DNA from 2 places in the Ensifer sp. 22521 genome. Region 2 is predicted to be linked to the other one. Evidence: riboswitches for the same ligand, from Rfam matches in the RefSeq annotation. Region 2 holds a riboswitch; the other holds the start of a gene.
The links. A riboswitch is a leader RNA that binds a small molecule or an ion and turns the genes downstream of it on or off. The one in region 2 is predicted to bind FMN.

Region 1: it holds a riboswitch for FMN, as region 2 does, so the genes downstream of both, ACTJKE_RS25815 (6,7-dimethyl-8-ribityllumazine synthase) here and ACTJKE_RS10235 (DMT family transporter) in region 2, are expected to answer to the same signal.

The regions. Positions count from the first base shown of each region.
Region 1 is NZ_JBQENM010000020.1:28,089-35,867, forward strand. It holds gene ACTJKE_RS25795 (ABC transporter permease) at 1-759, shown strand, start outside; gene ACTJKE_RS25800 (ABC transporter permease) at 756-1,538, shown strand; gene ACTJKE_RS25805 (ABC transporter ATP-binding protein) at 1,550-2,611, shown strand; gene ACTJKE_RS25810 (TfoX/Sxy family protein) at 2,707-3,051, shown strand; FMN riboswitch at 3,542-3,692, shown strand; gene ACTJKE_RS25815 (6,7-dimethyl-8-ribityllumazine synthase) at 3,784-4,257, shown strand; gene ACTJKE_RS25820 (low temperature requirement protein A) at 4,634-5,917, opposite strand; gene derI (D-erythrulose-4-phosphate isomerase) at 6,073-6,513, opposite strand; gene ACTJKE_RS25830 (triose-phosphate isomerase) at 6,557-7,324, opposite strand; gene ACTJKE_RS25835 (DeoR/GlpR family DNA-binding transcription regulator) at 7,321-7,779, opposite strand, start outside.
Region 2 is NZ_JBQENM010000006.1:93,028-100,806, forward strand. It holds gene ACTJKE_RS10230 (esterase-like activity of phytase family protein) at 1-1,286, opposite strand, end outside; gene ACTJKE_RS10235 (DMT family transporter) at 1,375-2,289, opposite strand; FMN riboswitch at 2,368-2,533, opposite strand; gene hupB (DNA-binding protein HupB) at 2,659-2,934, opposite strand; gene lon (endopeptidase La) at 3,155-5,575, opposite strand; gene clpX (ATP-dependent Clp protease ATP-binding subunit ClpX) at 5,950-7,227, opposite strand; gene ACTJKE_RS10255 (ATP-dependent Clp protease proteolytic subunit) at 7,511-7,779, opposite strand, start outside.

The sequences.
Region 1 (7,779 bases), on a different contig from region 2:
GTCGGCGCCTTTCAGACACCGGATGGCAGCTTCACGTTCGAGAACATCCGTGGCCTGTTCACGCCCTCGATCCTTGCGGCCTACTGGATCTCGATCAAGATCAGCATAGCCTCGGCGCTCCTCGGCTGCCTGATTGGCTTTGCCATGGCCTCGGCCATTGTCTTCGGCGGCTTGCCGAAGGGCATCCGCGGGCCGCTTCTGACCTTTTCCGGCGTTGCCTCCAACTTTGCCGGTGTGCCGCTCGCCTTCGCCTTTCTCGCTACCCTCGGCCCGGTCGGCATCGTTACGGTGTTCCTGCGCTCGAACTTCGGTCTCGACCTCAGAATGCTCGGCTTCAATCTCCTGTCCTTCTGGGGGCTGACAGTCACCTACCTCTTTTTCCAGATCCCGCTGATGATCCTCATCATCACGCCGGCGCTCGACGGCCTGAAGCGCGAATGGCGCGAGGCCGCCGAAATCCTCGGTGCCACCGGCCTGCAGTACTGGCGCATGGTCGCCTTCCCGATCCTGCTTCCCTCGCTGCTCGGCACGCTGGCGCTGCTCTTCGCCAATGCCTTCGGCGCCGTTGCGACCGCGATCGCGCTCACCGGCTCGTCGCTGTCGATCGTGCCGATCCTGCTGTTCGCCCAGATCCGCGGCGACGTGCTCGGCAATCCGCATCTCGGCTATGCGCTCGCCTTCGGCATGATCGTCGTCACCGGCATTGCCAACGCGATCTACATCTGGCTGCGCGGCCGCAGCGAAAGGTGGCTGAAATGAAGAAGATCTGGGCCTGGGGGGCCCTCGTTTTCGGCCTCCTCTATTTCACCCTGCCGCTCATCGGCATGACCAACTTCTCCTTGAAGATGCGCCGCGGCGAATATTCCTTCGACGCCTATCAGAAGGTTTTCGCCGATCCGCGCTTCCAGGAAACCTTCAGCTATTCGGTGCTGCAGGCGCTGTTCACCATCGTCTTCGGCGTGCTGCTCGTCGTACCTACCGCCTATTGGGTCCGGCTGAAGCTGCCGCGGCTGCGCCCCTATATCGAGTTCATCACGCTTCTGCCGCTCGTTATCCCGGCGATCGTCATCGTCTTCGGCTATATCCGGCTCTACAACACCTCGAGCTGGCTGCCGCTGACGGGCTCGCTGACGGGGACCAACATCCTCCTGATGTTCGGCTACGCGACGCTCGCTCTGCCCTACATGTACCGCGCGGTCGACACCGGCCTTCGCACCATCGACGTCGCCACCCTGACCGAAGCCGCCCAGAGCCTCGGCGCCGGATGGGCCACGATCCTCGCCAAGATCATTCTGCCGAACGTGCTCGTCGCGGTGCTTTCAGGCGCCTTCCTGACCTTTGCCATCGTCATCGGCGAGTTCACCATGGCGGCACTTCTGAACCGCCCGGCCTTCGGCCCGTACATGCAGCTCTTGGGCGCCAACCGCGCCTATGAGCCTGCCGCACTCGCCGTTATCGCATTCGGCATCACCTGGGGCTGCCTCGGCCTCATCCAGCTCGTCTCGCGCTTCCAAAAAAGCGCGCCTCCCAAGGCCTGAGGACCGCACCCATGAGTTTTCTGTCACTCACCAGCATCAAGAAGTCCTTCGGCCCTGTTCACGTCGTGCACGATTTCGACATGGACATCGAGAAGGGCGAATTCGTCTCCTTCCTGGGTCCGTCCGGCTGCGGCAAGACGACCGTCCTGCGCATGATCGCCGGCTTCGAGACACCCTCCGCCGGCTCTATCGTGATCAACGGCAAGGACCAAGGGTCGTTGAAACCCAACCAGCGCAACATCGGCATGGTGTTTCAGGCCTATGCGCTGTTTCCGAACATGAACGTGCATGACAACGTTGCCTTCGGCCTCAAGGTCGCAGGCACTGACAAGTCGGAGATCGACGCACGGGTGAAGCAGATGCTCGGGCTGATCAAGCTCGAGCACCTGGCGGACCGCTTCCCCTACCAGCTCTCCGGCGGCCAGCAGCAGCGCGTGGCGCTTGCCCGCGCCATTGCGGTCAAGCCGCAGGTGCTGCTGCTCGACGAGCCGCTTTCGGCGCTCGACGCCAAGATCCGCGTGTCGCTGCGCGAAGAAATCCGGCAGATCCAGCAGCAGCTCGGCATCACCACGGTCTTCGTCACCCACGACCAGGAAGAGGCGCTGTCGATCTCCGATCGTATCGTCGTCATGAATGCCGGACGTGCCGACCAGATCGGCACCCCCTTCGAGATCTACAACACGCCGTCAACGCGCTTCGTCGCTTCCTTCGTCGGCACGCTGAACATCATCGAGGGCAAGGTCGCGGATCCGGCCTCGGGCGCCGTAACGATCGGCAACCAGCAGGTGGCTCTGAAAGACCCGATTGCCGGCATGAAGGGTGGCGACAGCATCTCGCTGGCGTTGCGCCCTGAAGCGGGCTCGATTGCCGAAGGGGCGCAAGGCGATACGGCGCTTGCCGGCGAGGTCGTCTCGACGAGCTTCCTCGGCTCGGTCATCCGCACGCGGCTTCGCGTCGGCGGCGATGTCATCTCCTTCGACATGTTCAACAATCCGGGCGTAACCCCGCCGGTCTCGGGCGACAACGTCACCCTGCGCTTCGCCGCCAAGGACCTGCTCGTTATTCGCGAGTAGGCCTTGCAGAAGACCGATGAACGCTGGCGCGCAGGGCGCCAGCGAGTATGCAGCGGTTCGTTGCACCATTGCCGGAGACCCGCGAGGTTGCAATCATGGCCAAGGCTGAACCAAGTGCCTTCGTCAGGCATATCCAGGATGAACTCTCCGATCTCGGGCCTGTTCAGATTGACCGCTTCTTCGGCGGCTGGGCCTACGTCGTCGCAGACAAGCGCTTTGCCGTCAGCATCAAGGACCGCCTCTATTTCAGGGTTGATCAGGCGCTGAAAGACGCGCTGATATCAGAGGGTTGCCAGCCGTTCACCTATGAGAAGGGCGGCAAGACCGTGGTCGTGCATCGCTTCTACGAAGCGCCTGTCGACTGCCTCGACGACCGGGATGCCCTCCTCCACTGGGCCGGACGCGCGGTTACCGCGGAAGACGACGATCTGCGCGGATAGCGCTTCACCAAATCCCAAACGCCTTGCCACCCATAAACAGCAAGGCGATGACAAAGACACACGTGATGGGATACCGCCCAATCGCGGATGCCTCAAGAACCCAAAGCTTCAGCTTGAGGTGCTCACTGTCGGGTTTCGTGGGGAGTTTTGCCAATCGGAGCGCCTTTCTGTCACCAAAAGAAAAATTGATGAAGGCTGCTTCTGCTTCGCACTAACTATGAATCGTCCTGGGCGCGAGTGGTTTCTGGGTTCTCATCCCCAGGTGAGGAACCGTTGATATCTCGCGCTTGTTATTCGACCTTTCCACAGGTGATGCATCGATCCCCGACAGCTGATCGCCCTGCAGATAAAGTCGGCCGCAGCCAGCGCGAAAATACCGGAACGAGAAAGAGTTTCTCGCGCTCCGGCCGGACATGCAAAAATCTGTCGTGATTTCCCCTCTTTTCGTCGCGCCGTGCGTTTGATCGCTCGCAGGCGGACTATATAGTCGCGTTGTTCTCAGGGCGGGGCGAAATTCCCCACCGGCGGTAGCGGCCGAAAGGCCGAAGCCCGCGAGCGCTCTGGAGCTTACGCTCCAGAGGTCAGCAGATCCGGTCGAATTCCGGAGCCGACGGTCACAGTCCGGATGGAAGAGAGCAAGCAGGAACGTGGGCCCAGCGACGGGACCTCGCGCGCATGCATGTTCGCCCGACGGGATCATTGGAAACGCCAAACCCTGAAAGGCTTGAGACCATGACCATTTTTTCCCACCCCGCCGCCAAGATCGCGATCGTCCGTGCCCGCTGGCATGCCGATATCGTCGACCGCTGCGTCGATGCCTTCGTCGCGCAATGGACGAAGCTCGGCGGTTCGGCTGCCGACGTTGAGATCTTCGATGTGCCGGGCGCGCTCGAAATCCCGCTGCATGCGCAGACGCTGGCAAAGACCGGCCGCTACGCCGCGATCCTCGGCACCGCCTTCGTCGTCGACGGCGGCATCTACCGCCACGACTTCGTCGCCGGCACCGTGCTCGACGGCATGATGCGCGTGCAGCTCGACACCAATGTGCCGGTGCTTTCGGCCGTACTGACGCCGCACAATTTCCAGGAAAGCGAACCGCTCATTGCCTTCTTCCGCGAACACTTCGTCACCAAGGGCACGGAAGCCGCCAACGCCTGCTCGCAGATTTTGGATGCCCGCGCCAAGCTGGCGCTGGTCAACGCCTGATCGTCTGCGGCTCCGAAGTGAGCCTGCCTGGCGGGTGCGCCGTAAGCGCGCTCCCCCTCATCCGGCTGCCGCCACCTTCTCCCCGCTTGCGGGGAGAAGGACACGCGTGGCTCCTTGTCACCCAAACTCATCCTCTCTCGAGAACGGCCGGCCCCCCTGAGGTCAATCAGAGCCATCCCGCCAGCGAGAGCTCTCGTCCCCTCTCCCCGCCTGCGGGGAGAGGGTTAGGGTGAGGGGCAGAATTGCTCTCAGATCATGCCGAACTCGCAGCCCCCCGGAACGCCACAAGCACTCCCGTTGAATCAACTTGTGAGCCACCTGATTCAAGCCGACAGCCCCAGCCGATAAGCCCCTGTCTCGACTCTCAAATTCGCGCCTACCGCGCCGCCTCGCCGTCCTGCAGGCTGCGCTCCAGCGCCGCCATCCGGTGACGGTGGCCACCGGCCTCGTAGCCGACGATGGTGACGACGGGCGCGAACATCAGGATGATCAGGCACATCGCCATATCGAGCCAGGCCATCGCCGCAACGACGGACGCGGCCAGCACCAGCGCCGTGCCGAAGAGCAGCCAGAGATGCAGCCGGTCCGTCTGTCGCAGCAGATAGGCGTACATTGCGTAGAGCAGCCCGATATAGAGCGCGACGGGGACGGCAACGGTCAGCACGGTCGCCACCGAACTGATATGGGCCTTGTGCTCGATATAATAAGCCGCCACATGCAGCCTGGCGCCGGTGGCCACGATCGAGGCGAAGATCGGGATGTGGCCATAGCCCCAGACGAAGGACCGCTTGAGGCGGTGATGGTGCAGGACCTCGGCGCTCGGCAGCAGAAAATAGATCCACCACATGCCGAAGGTGAGCCCGGTGCCCGCCAGGCAGACAAGAGCAACGTCAAGGTTCCAGCCATCGCCGTCGACGACCGCGGAGATCGAGGCGACCGTGCCGACCACCCCCTCCCCGAGCGCGATGATCGCCAGCAGCCCGTAACGCTCGGCGATGTGATGCGCGTGCCAGGGCGTTCCGCCGTAGCGCATCTCGGCGATGCAGGGGCCGACCATCTCGACCGCGGTCAGCGCGACGACCATGGCAAAAGTCACGACGAGGGAGAAGTCGAAGAAGATCAGTACGATCCAGCCAAGCTGGGCGGCGCTGATCGCCTTCACATAGGCCATGCAGGCTTGCCGCCGCGCAGGATTCTGCCGGCTGGCGCGCAGCCACTGGAAGACCATGGCCACGCGCATGACGACATAGCCGAGCACCATGACGCCGTTGTTGAGGTGCTCGCCCTTGTCGATCGATTCGAACATCGGCGGCAGTCCGATTGCCAGGATCAGCACGCCGACCATCTGCACCATGGTGACGCTGCGAAAGATCCAGTCGTCGGTGTCGTAGGCCGATGCGAACCAGCTGAAATTGATCCAGGCCCAGCAGATGGCAAAGGTGGCAAAGCCGAAGCCCATCAGCCCCGCCGTGAAATGGCCCTCGGCAAAGAGATGCGCAAGCTGCGACGCAGCCAGGCTGAAGGCGATGACGAAGGTGAGGTCGAACAGAAGCTCGAGTGTCGTCGCGGTCCTGTGATGCTCAAGCGTATCGCGACCGCTCATGCGGGCCACGTGGTGATGAGCGCTCGGATGCGGTTCAATCGAGGTTGGTTCGCTCATGCGATAAGGTCCCTGCTGACATCTGCAAGCACATTCAAATATTTGCGGAAGCGTCGTCAAGGCGTGGTGCGCGCCAGAAATGAAAACGCCCGGCATCTCTGCCGGGCGTCTCGTCACGATGCCTGAGGGAGGATCAACGGGCGTCGCGATGTTCTTTATGCCTTGGCAGCATCGAGACGGTCGATCGCTTGCACGTTGCCGGCCGAAGCGCCCTGCGGATCGAATTCGGACGCGAGCCAGGTGTCGACGATCGATTTCGCCAGCTCCGGCCCGATGACCCGCGCACCCATGGTGATGATCTGGGCGTTGTTCGACTTCGCCGCACGCTCGGCCGAATAGGTGTCGTGCGTCAGTGCTGCACGGATGCCCGGCACCTTGTTGGCCGAGATGCAGACGCCGATGCCGGTACCGCAGAAGAGGATGCCGCGGTCGTGCTTGCCCTCGACGACCTGCTGCGCCAACTTCTGCGCGAGATCCGCGTAAAAGCCGGACTGGCTGAGGTCCACGACTTCGACGTCGGCCCGGCCCGCGAGATGGGCGGCAATGACGTCCAGCAGGGGCTTGCCGGCGCTGTCTGCCCCGATTGCAATCTTCATGATTGTTCCTTTCCATTCTTCAGGAACTGCCGCGGCCGAAGGCTCAGATCGCCTTTGCGACACGCTGCAGAATGTCAAGATAGCCGGCGACGTCCCAGGCGGAGCGGCCGATGAAGAGGCCGTCGATATGCGGCTCAGTGATCAGTTCTTCGCAATTGCCGGGATTGACGCTGCCGCCGTAGAGCACCGGCACGCGCCGGCCGAGCGCCGCTTCGGCGACGTCAGCGATGCGCTTGTGGCGCTCGTTGGCATAGTCTGATGTCGCGGGAATGCCGTTGACGCCGATCGCCCAGACCGGCTCGTAGGCAAGCAGGATGGTCGCGTTCTTCGCCTCGCCTTCGAGCAGCGCCAGAGCGCCCTCGACCTGACGCTTCAGCACCGCGTCCGCTTCGCCCGCCTCACGCTCGGCCAACTTCTCGCCGATGCAGATCAGCGGCACCAGGCCATGGCGCACGGCCGCCGCCGTTTTCAGGCCGACGGTGCGATCCGTCTCGCCGAAATGTTCGCGCCGCTCGCTATGGCCCAACTCGACCACGTCGAGATTGCAATCCTTCAGCATCAGCGGCGACACCTCGCCGGTCCAGGCGCCGGCATCGTCCCAATGCATGTTCTGCGCGCCGACCTTGACGCTGGCGCCTTCAAGCCGCGCCTTGACCTCACGCACCGCCGTGAACGGCGGGATGACGAAGCGCTGGATCCGTTCGTCGCGCGCTGCGTCTGCCGTAGCCAGGCCTTCGGCAAAGGCCATCGCCTCGGCGAGCGTCTTGTTCATCTTCCAGCTGGTGCCGACCCAGAGCCCGGACTTGTTCATGCTTTCTCCGATGTCTTGCTATTGCCAACCCTGACCAGCCGGATGCCCGCCTCTTCGAGGGGTGCTGCATGCTCGGCAGCCACTTCGGCGCCGGTCAGCACCGCGTCGAAGGCATCGAGCCCGGTCAGGAAGTGGAGCGCCGAGCGCCCGAATTTGTCGTGGTCCACCAGCAGGTATTTGCGCTTGGCCGCCTTCACCATCAGGCGCTTGGCCTGCACCACCTCCTGGTCCTGGTGGAAGGCCGTCGTCCCTTCGATCGCAGAGCTGGAGAGAAAGGCGATGTCGACGCGCAGCGACCGCAGCGCCTCGTCGGTGACGATGCCGAAGAAGCCATTGAACTTCTTACTGTACTGGCCACCGAGCGCGATGACATTGATGCCCGACGCACCCGAGAGGCTGGTGATCACGCCGAGATTGTTGGTGATGACCGTCAGCGGGCGAATGTCGCGGATACA
Region 2 (7,779 bases):
CCTTCGCCGCGCTCATAGATCATCACATGCGAACGCGCGCCGCCGTCCTCGACGAGGTCGACTTCATTGGCGGTCGCAAGCAGATTGCGCGACGGGATCGCGACGGCGCCTTCCGGCGAGATGCCCGACGGCAGCAGTTGCAGCAGTTCGGGCTCCGCACCCGTATCCTTGTAGACGCCGACGACGGAAGCGCGCTCGGCGAGCAGGAAGAACAGGTTGTCGTCGCCGAACTTGGCCGCTTCCAGCCCCTCGGGCTCCGCGCCCTTGGCCGACGAGCGCTTTTCCGGGTAGTGGCCGATCGCGGCAACGGCATGCTCGAAGCTCGCGCCCGATTCGTAGAGCACCTTGCCGGTGGTGTCGAAGATCGTGAAGCCGCGCGAGCCGCCTTCGTAGTCACCTTCGTTGGCAACGACGATGCGGTTATCGTTGAGCCACTTCACCGCATCGGGCTCGCGCTCGCGGCCCGGCTGCTCGTCCTTGAAGGCGATGGCGCCGTTGCGCTTGATGTCGATATCCTTGAGGTCGACGGTGCCAGCAGAGAAGTGCGTCTTCACCGTCGCAGTCTTGCCGTCGATGACGACGATGTGGTTGTTCTCCTGCAACGTCAGCGCAATCTCGTCCTTGCCGTTGAAGGAGACGAATTCCGGCTCCGGATCTTCGCCAGCGATTTCGGCAAGACCCGTCAGCGTCACGCGCTTCAGCGAGCCGCAATCGGCAACGCCGTCCTTCAAGGACAGGATCACCAGATCGCCGGCCGGCATCTGCGGGATCTTGCCGTCGTTCACTTCCTCGTCGCGCTCGTTTTCAATGGCGATGGCTGCAAGCGTACGGTCCTTGTTGACGGCAACCGAGTCCGGCTGACCGCCGAGATCGCAGGTCGCATCCACCTTCTTCGACGCCAGGTCGACGATTGCCAGAAGACCGGAAGGCTTGACGAAGCTTTCGCGCGTGTTGACCGCAACGAGCGCCTTGGCGCCGGCAACAGTAACGGAGGTCGGCTCACCGTCGAAAGAGATTGTGCCGGCTGCCTTCGGCGCCTTGGCATCGGTGATGTCGATCAGGCCGACGCGCTTGCCCGGGCTGTCGGAGTAGATCAGCGTATTGCCGTCTTCGCTGGCCGTGATGATCTCGGCGGACGTCGGCGCTTTGCGCGCGTCACCATCGGGCAGATTGTCGGCAACGGCAAAGGACGCAATACGATTGAATACAGGTTCAGCCGCCGCAGGAAATGCCGCGGAAGCAAGAAGGACGGCCGCGAACGCGGTCACGCGCGAAGTAATGATCATTGAAATCCCCCATGGAGAATACTGAAAACATGGGGGTTCTGCGCGACTGCGATGACAGCCGAATGACACCGGCCGGATTTTACACCGTTCAGGTTGCAACAGCCTCCCGTTCGCGCCGACTCTCGTTGCGCATGATGAACAGTGACGCGCCAAGGATCAGGACCGCACCGAACCAGAGATAGCCTGTCGGTGCGTAACCGAAGACCAGCCAGCCGGCAAAGACATTGAGCGGCAGCTTCAAATCATCGAAGGGCTGCACATAGGCGGCGTCGGCAACCGTATAGGCGAGCGTCAGCAAATATTGCGCGAACACTGTCATGACCCCGGCGAGCACGAGAAGGCCGAGCGCCATGCCCTGCGGCACCGCGAAACCGGCCGTGAGCGCAATGGCGCCATTGATCGGGGTCAAAAGGACAAGCAGCCAGATGGTGATGGTTTCGGGACGCTCGCTGCTCGTCAGGCTCTTGGTGATGAGCGACGAGGCGCCCCAGAGCAAGGCGGAGAGGATCGGCAGCAGCGCTGCCCAGGTGAAGCTGTCCGACCAGGGTTCAAGAATGATCATCGCACCGGCAAATCCGACCGCGGTCGCGGTCCAGCGGGCCGGACCGACGCGTTCGCCGAGAAACAGGCGAGCGCCAAGGATGATGAAGAACGGCGAGGTCATCACCAGGGCAATCGCCTGCCAGATCGGCACATGCGCAAGGCTGGAGACCCAGGCCCCGACGCCGAAGGCCGCGAGGGCCACGCGCACGACGTGGCGCCACGGGTAATCGGTGCGCATCGCCGAAAGTCCGACGCGCCGCAGGAACGGCAAAGAAAAGAGAAGGGCGAAGGCATATTGCCAGAAGGCCGTGGCGGCAGCGGGAAAGCCGAGTTTCATCGTCAGCCATTGGGTAACGACATTGAGCCCGGCGAAGGCAATACCGGCCAGCACCATGAAGCCGGCACCGGCCATGGCGCGCGAGGAGGACAAACCGAGGGAAGTCTGATTCATGTCACGCATCCTGAGAAATGGACAAACACAAATCAGGACGCATGAGCGCACGGCACGACGCCGGGCAGCCCTGCTCTTCGTGCCGACGACCATTCTCTTTCATCCGGACTATGACCGTCGGCTCCGGAATTGCACCGGATCTGCTGACCCCTTCCCCGCTTCAGGAGAAAGGCGCTCGCGGGCTTGGGTCACCGCATGATGTTGCAGCGCCCTTACCGCCGGTGGGGATTTTCACCCCGCCCTGAGAATGGGCAAGCCGTAGAGCAAATGGCAGGAGGCCGCAAGGGCAGCCCCCCGGAATGCGAAAGGGTCCGGCTTTCGCCGAACCCTCGAATACCTGGACTGCCGGCCTCGTGTCCGGCCGCCAAGCAAATCTGATCAGCCGTTGACGGCGTCCTTCAGGCCCTTGCCGGCCGTGAACTTCGGCACGTTGCGGGCCGGGATGTCAACTTCCGCACCCGTGGACGGGTTGCGGCCCTTCGAGGCTTCGCGGCGCGAAACCGAGAAGTTGCCGAAGCCGACCAGGCGAATGTCGCCGCCGCTCTTCAGCTCGCCCTGGATGGTCTCGAAAACTGCATCAACTGCAGAAGATGCGTCGGTCTTGGAAAGTCCGGCCTTCTCAGCAACGGCAGACACGAGCTCATTTTTGTTCATGTTTCCACCCCTTTCAGATTGGTTCGAAACGACTGTGTTTTAAGCCGCGGCGGCTTGCGCATCGCCCGCGTCTTGCCTTTCCCAATTGCGCCTAATCCCTTGGAATGCAAGGCTTGCAGGGCGCTTTTACAACAAAAAAGACCGGCCAGAGGCCGGTCTTCCCAATTTTTCTGCAAAATGGGCGCCGCGTGAGGTCGCTGCGCCCATTCACCGGCACTTTTTAGTGGGCGATCGAGGAGCCTGCTTCGTCCTGCGAATCAACCACTGCGACGGTTGCCGGCTCCCTTGCCGGGTCCCATTCGATCGGTTCCGGCATGCGCGCCAGAGCGTGTACAAGCACCTCGCCCATCCGCGAAACCGGGATGATTTCGAGTGCGTTCTTCACGTTATCCGGGATCTCGGCGAGATCCTTGGCGTTCTCTTCGGGAATCAGCACCTTCTTGATGCCTCCCCGGAGCGCTGCCAGCAGCTTCTCCTTGAGACCGCCGATCGGCAGCACGCGGCCGCGCAGCGTGATCTCGCCGGTCATCGCGACGTCCTTGGAGATCGGGATGCCGGTCATGATCGACACGATCGCGGTTGCCATGGCGACACCGGCCGACGGACCATCCTTCGGCGTCGCACCTTCCGGCACGTGCACGTGGATGTCGCTCTTGTCGAACATCGGAGGCTCGATGCCGAAATCGATCGCCCGCGAGCGGACATAGGACGCCGCCGCCGAAATCGATTCCTTCATCACGTCACGCAGGTTGCCGGTGACCGTCATGCGGCCCTTGCCGGGCATCATGACGCCTTCGATCGTCAGCAATTCGCCGCCGACCTCGGTCCAGGCAAGACCCGTGACCACGCCGATCTGATCGTCGCGTTCGGCTTCGCCGTGACGGAAGCGCGGAACACCAAGGTAGTCGTTGATGTTGTCCGCCGTGACTTCGACCGTCTTCGTCTTGCCCTTGATGATCTCGGTCACCGCCTTGCGGGCGAGCTTCATCAATTCGCGCTCGAAGTTACGAACACCGGCTTCCCGCGTGTAGGTCTGGATGACCGCCATCAGGGCTCCGTCAGTCACGGAGAACTCCTTCGGCTGCAGCGCGTGGTCGCGGATCGCCTTCGGCAGCAGATGCCGCTTGGCGATCTCCAGCTTTTCCTCTTCGGTGTAGCCGGCGATGCGGATCACTTCCATACGGTCCATCAACGGCGCCGGAATGTTCAGCGTGTTGGCCGTGGTGATGAACATCACGTTGGACAGGTCGTATTCGACTTCAAGGTAGTGGTCCATGAAGGTCGAGTTCTGTTCCGGATCCAGCACCTCGAGCAGAGCCGACGACGGATCGCCGCGGAAGTCCTGGCCCATCTTGTCGATTTCGTCGAGCAGGAACAGCGGGTTGGACCGCTTCGCCTTCTTCATCGACTGCACCACCTTGCCCGGCATGGAGCCGATATAGGTGCGGCGGTGACCGCGGATCTCGGCTTCGTCACGAACGCCGCCGAGCGCCATGCGCACATATTCGCGGCCGGTCGCCTTGGCGATCGACTTGGCGAGCGAGGTCTTGCCGACGCCGGGAGGGCCGACGAGGCACAGGATCGGACCCTTGATCTTCGACGAACGCGCCTGCACGGCGAGATACTCGACGATGCGTTCCTTGACCTTATCGAGACCGAAATGATCCGTGTTGAGCACGTTTTCGGCATGGTTCAGGTCGGTCTTGATCTTCGACTTCTTGCCCCAGGGCAGACCGAGCAGCCAATCCAGATAGTTGCGAACCACGGTCGCTTCCGCGGACATCGGGCTCATCTGGCGCAGCTTCTTCAGTTCAGCGTCAGCCTTTTCGCGCGCTTCCTTGGAGAGCTTCGTCTTGGCGATGCGCTCCTCGATCTCGGCCATCTCGTCACGGCCATCCTCGCCGTCGCCGAGTTCCTTCTGGATCGCTTTCATCTGTTCGTTGAGGTAGTACTCGCGCTGGGTCTTTTCCATCTGGCGCTTGACGCGCGAGCGGATGCGCTTTTCGACCTGCAGGACGGAAATCTCACCTTCCATGAAGCCGAGCGCCTTTTCCAGACGCATCTTCACGCTGGTGGTCTCCAGCATTTCCTGCTTCTCGACGATCTTGATCGACAGGTGCGAGGCGACCGTATCGGCCAGCTTCGAATAGTCTTCGATCTGGCTGGCGACACCGACGACCTCGGGGGAGATCTTCTTGTTGAGCTTCACATAGCTCTCGAACTCGGAAACGACCGAGCGGCTCAGCGCTTCGATTTCGACCGGATCTTCTTCCGGCTCGCTCAGCGTATGCGCGGATGCCTCATAGAATTCGTCGCGCGGCGTGTAGCCGTCGATCTTGGCGCGCGCGCGGCCTTCGACCAGCACCTTGACGGTGCCGTCGGGCAGCTTCAGCAATTGCAGGACATTGGCGATGGTGCCGACTTCATAGATCGCGGACGGTTCCGGATCGTCGTCGGTGGCGTTGATCTGGGTGGCAAGCATGATTTGCTTGTCGGTGCCCATGACTTCCTCAAGCGCACGGATCGACTTTTCGCGGCCGACGAAGAGCGGCACGATCATGTGCGGGAAGACCACGATGTCGCGGAGCGGCAGAACCGGGTAGGTCGCGCTTTCAGTCGCCGGTGACGTTTTGTTCGTCATGTCATTTCCTTTCCGTCCCGATTTCGGGCCCGTTCCCGGGAGCCCCGCAGGCACTCCCGGTTGTCATATTTTCCACATCAAAGTGGAGTGCCACCGCGTCCATTTCAAGGCTGGACGCGACACCCACCAATCGTGGCCGGGTCCTTCTGACTACGCATCATTTCTGTTGCGGGCCTTGCGACGGAGAACGAGGCTCAAGGACGCGCAACGATAAAGGTCCTTCATTGAATCGTCACATCATTGCGTTGTTTGAGACACTTTAGCAACAATCGAATTGTGAAATCTGCGCTCGGGCGGCTTTGTCTCAACAGCTAAGTGCGCGAACATGAAAAAGCCCGCACAAGGCGGGCTTCTCAAACGATAATTCGGCGTTATCAGGCCGAAACGTTGGTCTTTTCGTCCGACCGCTCGGAGTAGATGTAGAGCGGCCGCGCCGCGCCCTTGACCACCTCGTCGGAGATGACCACTTCGCGCACGCCTTCGAGCGTTGGCAGCTCGAACATCGTGTCGAGCAGGATCTTCTCCATGATCGAACGGAGGCCGCGGGCGCCGGTCTTGCGCACGATCGCCCGGCGGGCAATCTCGCGCAGCGCGTCCTCGTGGAAGGTCAACTCGACGTCTTCCATCTCGAACAGGCGCTGATACTGCTTGATCAGAGCGTTCTTCGGCTCGGACAGGATCTGGATCAGCGCATCTTCATCGAGATCTTCGAGCGTCGCCAGAACCGGCAGACGGCCAATGAATTCCGGAATGAGACCGAACTTGACCAGATCTTCCGGCTCGAGTTCGCGCAGAACCTCGCCGACGCGGCGATCTTCCGGCGAGCGGACCGTCGCGCCGAAACCGATCGAGGTCTTCTCGCCACGGGCGGAGATGATCTTGTCGAGGCCGGCAAACGCACCGCCGCAGATGAACAGGATGTTGGTGGTATCCACCTGCAGGAATTCCTGCTGCGGATGCTTGCGACCACCCTGTGGCGGCACCGACGCAACAGTGCCTTCCATGATCTTGAGCAGCGCCTGCTGCACGCCCTCGCCCGAAACGTCACGGGTGATCGACGGGTTGTCGGACTTGCGGGAAATCTTGTCGACTTCGTCGATGTAGACGATGCCGCGCTGCGCGCGCTCGACGTTGTAGTCGGCGGCCTGGAGCAGCTTGAGGATGATGTTTTCGACGTCTTCACCGACGTAACCGGCTTCGGTCAGCGTCGTGGCGTCGGCCATGGTAAACGGCACGTCGATGATGCGGGCGAGCGTCTGGGCGAGATAGGTCTTGCCGCAGCCGGTCGGGCCGACGAGCATGATGTTGGACTTCGCCAGTTCGACGTCGCTGCCCTTGGCGGCATGCGCCAGGCGCTTGTAGTGGTTGTGCACGGCCACCGAGAGGATGCGCTTGGCCTGCTGCTGGCCGATGACGTATTCGTCGAGGACCTTTATGATTTCCTGAGGGGTCGGCACACCGTCGCGGGACTTGACCATCGAGGTCTTGTTCTCTTCGCGAATGATGTCCATGCACAGTTCGACGCATTCATCGCAGATGAAGACGGTCGGTCCGGCAATCAGCTTACGGACTTCGTGCTGGCTTTTGCCGCAGAACGAACAATAAAGCGTATTCTTCGAGTCACCGCCGTTGCTTCCGCTGACCTTGCTCATTTCCACTTCCTTCCAGCACGCCGGACACTTCAAGCGAAGTATCGCGGACCACTCAATTCGCCCTGTAGCCTATCCTCACGCAGGGCTTCCGGGAGTACTTACCGCACCTGGGCGACCATGCCCGATGCGGCTGCAACGACTCTCCCAACTCATCCGAACACTATGCCCTCAGAATCCAACATAGCATTAACGGTCCATATTACCGGCTTTACCCTGACGATAAAGCCCTTGAGCCATTACAATTGTGTCACAATTACATCTATCGCGACACAAAAGCGCGTTATCAGGCCTGCTCGGTGCCTTCGATCTCTTCGCGCGAGGTCAGTACCTTGTCGACGATACCCCACTCCAGAGCTTCGTCCGCGCTCATGAAATGGTCGCGATCGAGCGTCTGCTCGACTTCCTCGTAGGTACGGCCGCAATGCTTGACATAGACCTCGTTGAGGCGGCGCTTCATCTTGAGGATGTCGCGGGCATGGCGTTCGATATCGGAAGCCTGGCCCTGGAAACCGCCGGAGGGCTGATGAACCATGATGCGCGCATTCGGCGTGG